DNA from 4 places in the Mesorhizobium sp. WSM4312 genome. Region 3 is predicted to be linked to each of the others. Evidence: riboswitches for the same ligand, from Rfam matches in the RefSeq annotation. Region 3 holds a riboswitch; each other region holds the start of a gene.
The links. Region 3 has a riboswitch for cobalamin ahead of CK228_RS07240 (DUF1636 family protein). Riboswitches for the same ligand answer to the same signal wherever they lie in the genome.
Positions count from the first base shown of each region.

Region 1: it holds a riboswitch for cobalamin, as region 3 does, so the genes downstream of both, bluB (5,6-dimethylbenzimidazole synthase) here and CK228_RS07240 (DUF1636 family protein) in region 3, are expected to answer to the same signal.
Region 2: it holds a riboswitch for cobalamin, as region 3 does, so the genes downstream of both, CK228_RS15150 (DUF1636 family protein) here and CK228_RS07240 (DUF1636 family protein) in region 3, are expected to answer to the same signal.
Region 4: it holds a riboswitch for cobalamin, as region 3 does, so the genes downstream of both, CK228_RS23595 (aromatic ring-hydroxylating dioxygenase subunit alpha) here and CK228_RS07240 (DUF1636 family protein) in region 3, are expected to answer to the same signal.

Region 1 covers NZ_NSFU01000001.1:292,257-294,450, reverse strand. The annotation lists gene CK228_RS01365 (hypothetical protein) at 1-291, shown strand, start outside; partial or broken gene bluB (5,6-dimethylbenzimidazole synthase) at 417-1,031, opposite strand; cobalamin riboswitch at 1,142-1,322, opposite strand; gene CK228_RS01355 (histone deacetylase family protein) at 1,443-2,194, shown strand, end outside.
Region 2 covers NZ_NSFU01000008.1:144,916-147,109, forward strand. The annotation lists gene CK228_RS15145 (class I SAM-dependent methyltransferase) at 1-616, shown strand, start outside; cobalamin riboswitch at 824-1,030, shown strand; gene CK228_RS15150 (DUF1636 family protein) at 1,121-1,519, shown strand; gene CK228_RS15155 (ABC transporter ATP-binding protein) at 1,516-2,194, shown strand, end outside.
Region 3 covers NZ_NSFU01000004.1:34,352-36,545, reverse strand. The annotation lists gene CK228_RS07245 (winged helix-turn-helix domain-containing protein) at 1-1,179, shown strand, start outside; cobalamin riboswitch at 1,209-1,415, shown strand; gene CK228_RS07240 (DUF1636 family protein) at 1,455-1,883, shown strand; gene cobW (cobalamin biosynthesis protein CobW) at 1,886-2,194, shown strand, end outside.
Region 4 covers NZ_NSFU01000014.1:85,568-87,761, reverse strand. The annotation lists gene CK228_RS23610 (DUF680 domain-containing protein) at 1-25, opposite strand, end outside; gene CK228_RS23605 (DUF680 domain-containing protein) at 93-296, opposite strand; gene CK228_RS23600 (DUF680 domain-containing protein) at 369-566, opposite strand; cobalamin riboswitch at 1,060-1,261, shown strand; gene CK228_RS23595 (aromatic ring-hydroxylating dioxygenase subunit alpha) at 1,375-2,194, shown strand, end outside.

The DNA.
Region 1 (2,194 bases), on a different contig from region 3:
CTGATGCTGGCTCCGGCCAGCGCCGTTCTCTTCATCATGCCCGGACAACTCGCCGGCTGGGCCTTCGTGCTTGCCATCGTCTTTGCCTGGGCCTTCAAGGCGGCCTTCATCGAGCCCTTCGCCATCGCTTGCCTGATGCAGGTCTATTTCAAGACCATCGCCGGCCAGGTGCCCGATCCGGCCTGGGATATCAGGCTGGCCGAGGCGTCGTCGAAGTTCAGGGAGCTGAAGGACAAGGCGCTGGCCTCCTTTGGTGGCTCGCGCTGGGGCACGGCCGGCGCGACGAACTGATCGGCTGGGCAGGTCGTCGCCGGCGCGACATCGGAGGCGTTGAGGCGGGCCACGGTCGATTTCAGTGGCGCCTCGCCTTGCCCGCAAAAAGTCTCGCTCATGATCAGGTCGGGCAGCGGCAGCCGCCGGCCCCAGCCATGCGTTTCCAGGTCTGGTTTGGATGCGAACTCGGAAACCCGGCCGACGCAGAGATAGGCGACGGGCGTCACATGCTCGGGAATGGCCAGCAGGCTCTTCAACGCTTGCGGCTCGATGATGCTGACCCAGCCGACGCCGACGCCTTCGGCACGCGCGGCCAGCCAGAAATTCTGCACCGCGCAGACCGTGCTGTAGAGATCCATTTCCGGATTGTGCCAGCGGCCCAGTGGCGAACCTTGCGAGCGCCGACGGTCACAGGTGATGCAGATGTTGAGGGCGCTTTCGCAGATACCTTCGAGCTTCAGCTTGCGGTAGAGCGCCTGTCGTTCCTCCTCGATTTCAGGCAGTTCCTGTTCGCGCGCGGCCAGGAACAGGTCGCGCACCTCTGCCCGTCGCGCGGCGTCGCGGATGACGATGAAATTCCATGGCTGCATAAAGCCGACCGATGGCGCATGATGGGCGGCAAGCAGAAGCCGGGCCAACACCTCGTCGTCGAGCGCGTCGGGCAGGAAATGGCTGCGCACGTCGCGCCGCGTGAACATGGCGCGATAGACCGCATCGCGCGCCGTCTGGTCAAATCCGTCGCCCACAGGAGCGGTCATGTGTTCCGGCATCGCTCGTCCCCTTGCGATTGCAATAGTTCCACACCGTCAGAGCACTTTGTGCATCCAACTGGACGCGCGTTGCTCCGATGCCAGCCGCCTGACCATGCGGATGACGATGCCTGCCAGGCCGGTCTTCTGGCTCGGGATCAACCCGCGTCCGGTGCCTTCCCGTCATCGACAGTGGCATTTACCGGCGCGGTCCCCCTCACAGCGTTGGGCACGCCACGGAATTCAACCGTGTTCCCGATTCTCCCGCTCGCGGCGAGCACCAGGCAGTGGCGCGACCTTACGCCGAAGCCTCGGCCGCGCCAATCCCCGCAGCGGCGCCAATGGACGCAGGCGCGATTTTCCCCAGTGATCGAGCCGCAATGCATGGCCATCGCGGCGCCGGGGCACTAGATAGGGAGCATGACAACCCGTCTCTACACGCACCCGATCTTCCTCGAACACATCACGCCGCCCGGCCACCCCGAGCGGCCGGACCGCTTGCGCGCCATCGAGCGCGTGCTCGACGACGAGGCTTTTGCCGCGCTCGATCGTGCCAAGGCGCCGGAGGGCGACGAGGCCACCATCCTCTACGCGCACCCCGCCGATTTCGTCGCCCGTGTGCGTGCCGCCATTCCCGAGGAGGGTATTGCCCGCATCGATGCCGACACCACCGCCAGCCCGAAGAGCTGGCAGGCGGTGATCGCCGCGATCGGCGCGGCCAACGCCGCCGTCGACGACGTCTTTGCAGGCCGCGCCGACAATGTCTTCGTCGCCGCAAGGCCGCCCGGCCACCATGCCGAAAAGACCACCGCGATGGGCTTCTGCTTCTTCAACACGGCGGCGATCGCCGCGCGCTATGCGCAGAAGAAGCATGGCGCCGAGCGCGTCGCCGTCGTCGACTGGGATGTGCATCACGGCAACGGCACGCAGGACATTTTCTGGGACGATCCCTCGGTTCTCTATTGCTCGACGCACCAGATGCCGCTTTATCCCGGCACTGGCGCGAAGACCGAGACCGGCGCCGGCAACATCGTCAACGCGCCCTTGGCGCCGCAGACCGGCAGCGAGGTGTTTCGCGATGCCTTCCTGTCGCGGGTGCTGCCGTCGCTCGACAATTTCGCGCCTGACCTGATCATCATCTCGGCCGGTTTCGACGCGCATCACCGCGATCC
Region 2 (2,194 bases), on a different contig from region 3:
CGTGATTCACCAGATCGACGTCACACCGATCAAATACGACAAGCAGTACATTTCCTATTACGAGGATCTGAGCGACCGGACCATCAAGCTCGGCTATCAGCGGCTTGGCTGGGTGCTGGGGATCACCGGTGAACTACCGCGGTCCGTGCTGGAGATTGGCTATGGCACCGGCACCTTTGTCGAGGCCGCCAAAATTACCGGGGTTGCCGACTGTGCCGGCTGCGACATCACCAGATTTCCGCTGCCCGAGGGCGTCCGCTTTGTCGATTGGGACGAGGCGCTCGCCGGCTCGTGGGATCTGGTCGCCATGTTCGACGTGCTCGAGCACATTCCGGATCTGGGTTTCCTCGCCCGCCTTCAGACCCGCCACCTGGCCATCGCCGTCCCTTACTGCCGCTGGCGTGAACTCGGCGCCGACGGCGAAGCGTGGTTCCGGGCGTGGCGCATGCGTCTGCCCAACGAGCACCTGCACCATTTCGACCGTGACTCGCTGGTGGCGCTCCTCGCGCATTACGGCTTCGAATGCGTGACGCTGAATTGCTTTGAAGACGGGATCAGACTGCGGCCGGGCGAAGCGGGTCCGAATATTCTGTCAGGCTTTTTCAGAAAGCTATAGGCCGGTTCCTCGGCGACCGCGGCCAGGTGTCGTGCCTCCTGCCTGGTGACCGCTCGCGGCTGAAAACCGCAGCCGCGCCGAAGCCGCATTGCGCGACGACAGGGGTTGACATCGCCGCGAAACATCGCTTCAAACGTAATGTTATTACATATGGGGCATGTGGCGACGGCGTCGCAAAAAACTCATTGCGATGCGATCGACGGAAATCTACGGTGGGTGCGTGATGGTCCCCGCGCCGAAAGGCAAGGGGTGAAAAGGGAACACGGTGAGACCTCAAAAGGTCGAGGCCGTGGCTGCCCCCGCAACTGTAAGCGGTGAGCAAGATCCGACATGCCACTGGCCGGCAAGGCTGGGAAGGCTGGATTGCGCCGAGACCCGCGAGCCAGGAGACCTGCCATCAACTGAGTTGACCGGACGGGGTGTGCCGGGAGGAGGCGTGGACGTCGGTCTTGTCGGCCGGCTCGCCAACATCCTTCCGTCGCCAGTTTTGAAAGTGACGGAAAGTTGGACGGCGCCATCGATCATCGTATCATCGTGTGCACGCTTTGCCGCGACGTTCCGACCGGCATCAGGTCGGGCGAAACCCTGTGCGTCGATTTGCGCTCCCGGCTCGCAGCCTGCCATGAACCCGCCGTGGCGCATGGCTTCACGGTCGAAGGCGTCGAATGCATGGCGGCCTGCGCGCGGCCGCTGACGGTGGCCTTCCAGGCGCCGGGCAAGGCCTCCTATCTCTTCGGCTCCATCGACGCCGAGGCCGACGCCGGCGATCTCCTGCGATTTGCCCGACTTTACGCCTCGCTCGCCGACGGCTGGTGCAATTCCGGACAACGTCCGCCGCGACTGGCCGGCAAGACACTGGCCCGCATTCCCGGGCCGGCCAAGTTTCCGGGCAACAGCCGATGACAATGCCACTCCTCGAAGCGCGCGACCTCAGCGCCATGGTCAATGGCCGGCATCTGGTCCACGCCGTCAGCCTGTCGGTGGCCTCGGGCGATCGCCTTGCCATCATCGGCCCCAATGGCGCCGGCAAGACCACGCTGCTGCGCATGCTGTCGGGCATGCTCAGGCCAAGTGCGGGCGAGGTGAAGCTTGGCGGGCGCCGCCTGGACCGTATCGCGACCGCCGAGCGGGCCCTGCATATCGCCGTCGTCGGCCAGACCGACCAGCCGGACCCGCGGCTGGCGGTGATCGACTATGTCGAGCTCGGCCGCGTCCCGCATGCCGGCCTGAGACGCAGGAGCGAGGAGCGCGACATCGTCGTCGACGCGTTGCGCCGGACCGGCCTGTTGCCGCTGCTTGGCCGCACCATCGGCTCGCTGTCGGGCGGCGAACGCCAGCGCGCCCAACTGGCGCGCGCCATCGCGCAGCAACCGAAAGTGCTGTTCCTCGACGAGCCGACCAACCATCTCGATCCGCGCGCCCGCGGCGAGCTGCTCGAGCTCGTGGCCGGCTTCGGCATGACGGTGATCGCCGTGCTGCACGATCTGGCCCTGGTGGCGCCCTTCGCCACCAGGGTCGCGGTGATGAACGAGGCGCGGCTGCATGCGCTGGCGGCACCCCGCGAAGCGCTGACGCAAA
Region 3 (2,194 bases):
GCCGCGGCCCGGCGCATCGCTCTCGCCGCACAGGGATTTCTCGATCCCCGGCCAAATGGCACACCCGATCGCCGCCACTTTGCCCGTGTGCTCGCCCGCACCGGCCTGCTGCAGATCGATTCCGTCAGCGCGGTGGTGCGCGCGCATTACATGCCGCTCTATTCGCGGCTCGGCCCCTACCCGCTCGCGCTGCTCGACAATGCCGCCGTGACGCGCAAGCGCACGGTCTTCGAATACTGGGCGCATGAGGCCTCGTTCCTGCCGGTCGAGACCTACCCGCTGATGCGTTGGCGCATGCAACGCGCCGAACAGGGCGACGAGATGTATCTGGGCCTGGCCAAATGGGGCCGCGAGCATGCCGCCTACATAGAAGAGATCTACCGCGAGGTCGCCGCGCGCGGCCCGATCGCGGCTTCGGCGCTGGAAGGCCAGAAAGGTTCGGGAGGCTGGTGGGGCTGGAGCCATGCCAAGCACGCTTTCGAATGGCTGTTCTGGGCCGGCCGCATCACCACGGCGCACCGCCGCGGCTTCGAGCGCTTCTATGATCTGCCGGAGCGCGTGCTGCCGCAGGCGATCCTCGATCTGCCCGTGCCGGCCGCCGAGGACGCGCACCGCGAATTGCTGCGCATTTCCGCGCGCGCCCACGGGGTGGCGACATCAGGCGATTTGCGCGACTACTTCCGGCTGTCGCCGGCCGACATGAAAGGCCGGCTGGAGGAACTGGTCGAGTTGGGTGAACTGCTGCCGGTGCGCGTCGAAGGCTGGGACAAGCCGGCCTACCTTCATAAGGACGCCCGCCTGCCCCGGAAGATCGAGGCCCGCGCCTTGCTGGCACCGTTCGACCCAGTCGTCTTCGAGCGCTCGCGCTCGGAGCGGCTGTTCGATTTCCACTACCGCATCGAGATCTATACGCCCGCCGAGAAGCGCCAATACGGCTACTACGTCCTGCCCTTCCTGCTCGGCGATAGCATCGTCGCGCGCGTCGACCTCAAGGCCGACCGGCCTGCCAGCGTCCTGCGCGTCCACGCCGCCTACGCCGAGCCCAAGGCACCGCCGGAGACCGCCGCGCAGCTCTTCGAGGAACTGAAGCAGATGCAGGGCTGGCTCGGCCTTGAACGCATGGAAGTGACGCCTGCCGGCGATTTGGGCCTGGCGCTTGCCGACATCGCCATGTCGTAGCCGTGCGTTGACACCGCTGCCTGCAAAAGCCTAAATCCGCTCCAGACGGTCCCTTGCCCGCAACGGCAGGGGCTAAGAGGGAATGCGGTGCGAGGTGAAAAATCTCAAATCCGCGGCTGTCCCCGCAACTGTAAGCGACGAGCCAAGGCCAAAAGCCACTGGGATGTTCCCGGGAAGGCGGCACCCAAGGCGATAACCCGCGAGCCAGGAGACCTGCCGTCTGCGACAAAAGAATCCGATCGCCCGGCGGGTTTCCGGGCAAGGAGCCCGGTTTTTTGGACCAGAACGGCAGTTTTTCGGCTGGCACAGAGGACAATTCGTCCGCCGACGGCGAAGCCTTGGCCGGCGTCACGGTGATCGTCTGCGCCTCGTGCCGCGACGAGACTGGCTCCGACGCCCATCCCCGCGCCGGCGAACTCTTGGCTGACGACACGCGCCGCGCCGCATCTGATGGAAACATCCGCATCCACACGGTCGAATGTCTCGGCAATTGCAAGCGCCGGCTGAGCGCCGCGATCCTGCGCGACGGCTGCTGGAGCTACGTCTTCGGCGACCTGACCGTGACCAGCGGCGCCGACCTCGTCGCCGGCGCCAAACTCTTCGCCACCTCGACGGACGGCCTCATTCCATGGCGCGGCCGGCCTGCTTCTCTCAAGCGCGGCCTCGTTGCCCGCATTCCTCCCCTCGACTTGTTGAAGGACTGATCATGAGCGCTTCCGTCACCCGCGTCCCCTGCACCGTCGTCACCGGCTTCCTCGGCGCCGGCAAGACGACGCTGGTTCGCCATCTCCTGGAGAACGCCGGCGGCAAGCGCATTGCGATCATCGTCAACGAGTTCGGCGACATCGGCATCGACGGCGAGATTTTGAAGGGCTGCGGCATCGACACCTGCCCGGAGGAAAACATCGTCGAACTCGCCAATGGCTGCATCTGCTGCACCGTGGCCGACGATTTCGTGCCGGCGCTCGACCAGATCCTGTCGCTCAACCCGAAGGTCGACCACATCCTGATCGAG
Region 4 (2,194 bases), on a different contig from region 3:
CGGCAGCAAGGATGATCTTGTTCATGTTAGTCTCCTGAATTTCTGGATTTCACGGGAATGGCCGGCATCGCCGCCATTCCCGTAAACCGGCATTACTTGCCGAAGAGGTTGCGGTCAGCGCCCTGCTGAGCAGGCAGCTGGGTGGCCGGAGCCGACTTGTCGACCGAAGCCGTGTAGGAATGGTCGGCCGCAGCGGCCGACTGGTTGGCACCGTTGGAACCGTAGTTGTCGCTGCCAGCGAAGGCGCTGCCGGAAATGGCCAGAACGGCGGCGGCAGCAAGGATGATCTTGCTCATGTTAGTCTCCTGAATTTCTCAAGGTCGGCCAGAGCGGCGGGCGAAAAGCCCGCTGTCGGCCGGGATCTGTTGTTAGTTGTTGCCGAAGAGGTTGCGATCGGCGCCCTGGGCAGGCGTCTGAGCAGCCGGCTCCGACTTGTTGGTCGAAGCGGTGTACGAGCTGTCGACAGCCGCGGCTGCGGCGGCATTCGAACCATAGTGGTCGCTACCAGCAAAGGCGCTGCCGGAAATAGCCAGAAGGGCGGCGGCAGTGAGAACAATCTTTTTCATTTTTGGTACTCCAGTATTTTTTCCGTCCGTCTAGCGGCGTGTCTTGGGATTGAAATCGCGTCGTTCGGACAGGCCCGATGTGGGAAAGCCAGTTCGCCGTTTCCAATCACGAAGTTGTTCCGTGTGGACCAAGAATCCACCACTTGAAATTGTGCCAGGGCTTCCGAGCCATGCATTTTTCTTGTTGATATCAACCACTTAGTAAACGCCAGCCGCAAGGTCACAGACTGTATCGGAGGTCCATCGTTCACACCGTCCTGCACGCACCGTCAACAGAAACGAACCGTTCGGTTCGATTTTAGAGTCTGCTAATAGTCACTTTTCGAACCGTTAACCTCTTTTGCCCCAGTTCCGGGTCGATTTTGACAGCCGGCACAGCTATCGGCGGAGGCGATTTTCGTGACCGCTGCCCGTGACCTGATCGTTGCGCATGCGTGTCGCGCCGCATGGATACGATGTCGCTTTCATGCCGATGTCGCAAACGCTGTCGTGATTAGATCATGTCATCTCAGGTGCCGCTTCGTGACGACGGGGCGGAGAATTGGGAAGCCGGTCAAAATCCGGCGCTGCCCCCGCAACGGTGGTGGAGTTCAAGTCGCAACGGGAGACCACTGGGCAAAAGCCTGGGAAGGTGTCGCGACCGTCCGCAAGGACACTCCAGAGCCCGGAAACCAGCCCGAGATTTTTGAACTCGACTGATCGCGGTGGGCGGTCAAGAGGCGGATCGCGCGTGCCCGGCTTTCGCCGAGTTGCGTCTCATCCTTCCTCAATCACCACCAGTTCAGTCCTTGAAGTATGAGGACAGGACATGGATGCGCGCAACGATATGCTGAGGCTGTTGAATGGCCGCAGAGAGGGCTTCTCGCTCGAGCAGCCCTTCTATACCGATCCCGATTTCTTCAAGCTCGACATGGAGCTGATCTGGTATCGCGAATGGCTGTTCGTCGGCCATGATTGCGAACTGCCCAAGCCCGGCAGCTTCATCACCGTACAGATCGGCGACTACCCTGTCGTGCTGGTGCGCGATCAGCAGGGCAAGATCAACGCCTTCCACAATTCCTGCCGCCACCGCGGCAGCCGCGTCTGCAACACCGACAAGGGCATGGCCGCCAAGCTGGTCTGCCCCTATCACCAATGGACCTATGAGTTGGACGGAAGGCTGCTGTTTGCCCGCCAGATGGCAGACGGCTTCGACAAAAGCCAGTTCGGCCTGAAGCCGGTCGCCTGCGAAAGCGTGGCCGGCTATATCTTCATCTGCCTGGCCAAGGAACCCGCCGACTTCGCGCCGATGCGGGCGATGATCGAACCCTATCTCAAGCCGCACCGGCTCAGCGAAGCAAAGATCGCCTTCGAGAGCACGATCGTCGAGAAGGGCAACTGGAAGCTCGTCTGGGAAAACAACCGCGAGTGCTATCATTGCGCCGGCAATCACCCGGAACTGTGCAAGACCTTCCCGGAAGCCCCGACGGTGACCGGCGTGCAAGGCGCCGACAGCGATCCGGAAATGCTGGCACACTGGGCCAAATGCGAGGCGGCCGGGCTGCCGAGCAAGTTCCGCATCGATCCGGCCGGGCAATACCGCGCCACCCGCGCGCCGCTGCTGCGCGATGCGGTCAGCTACACGATGA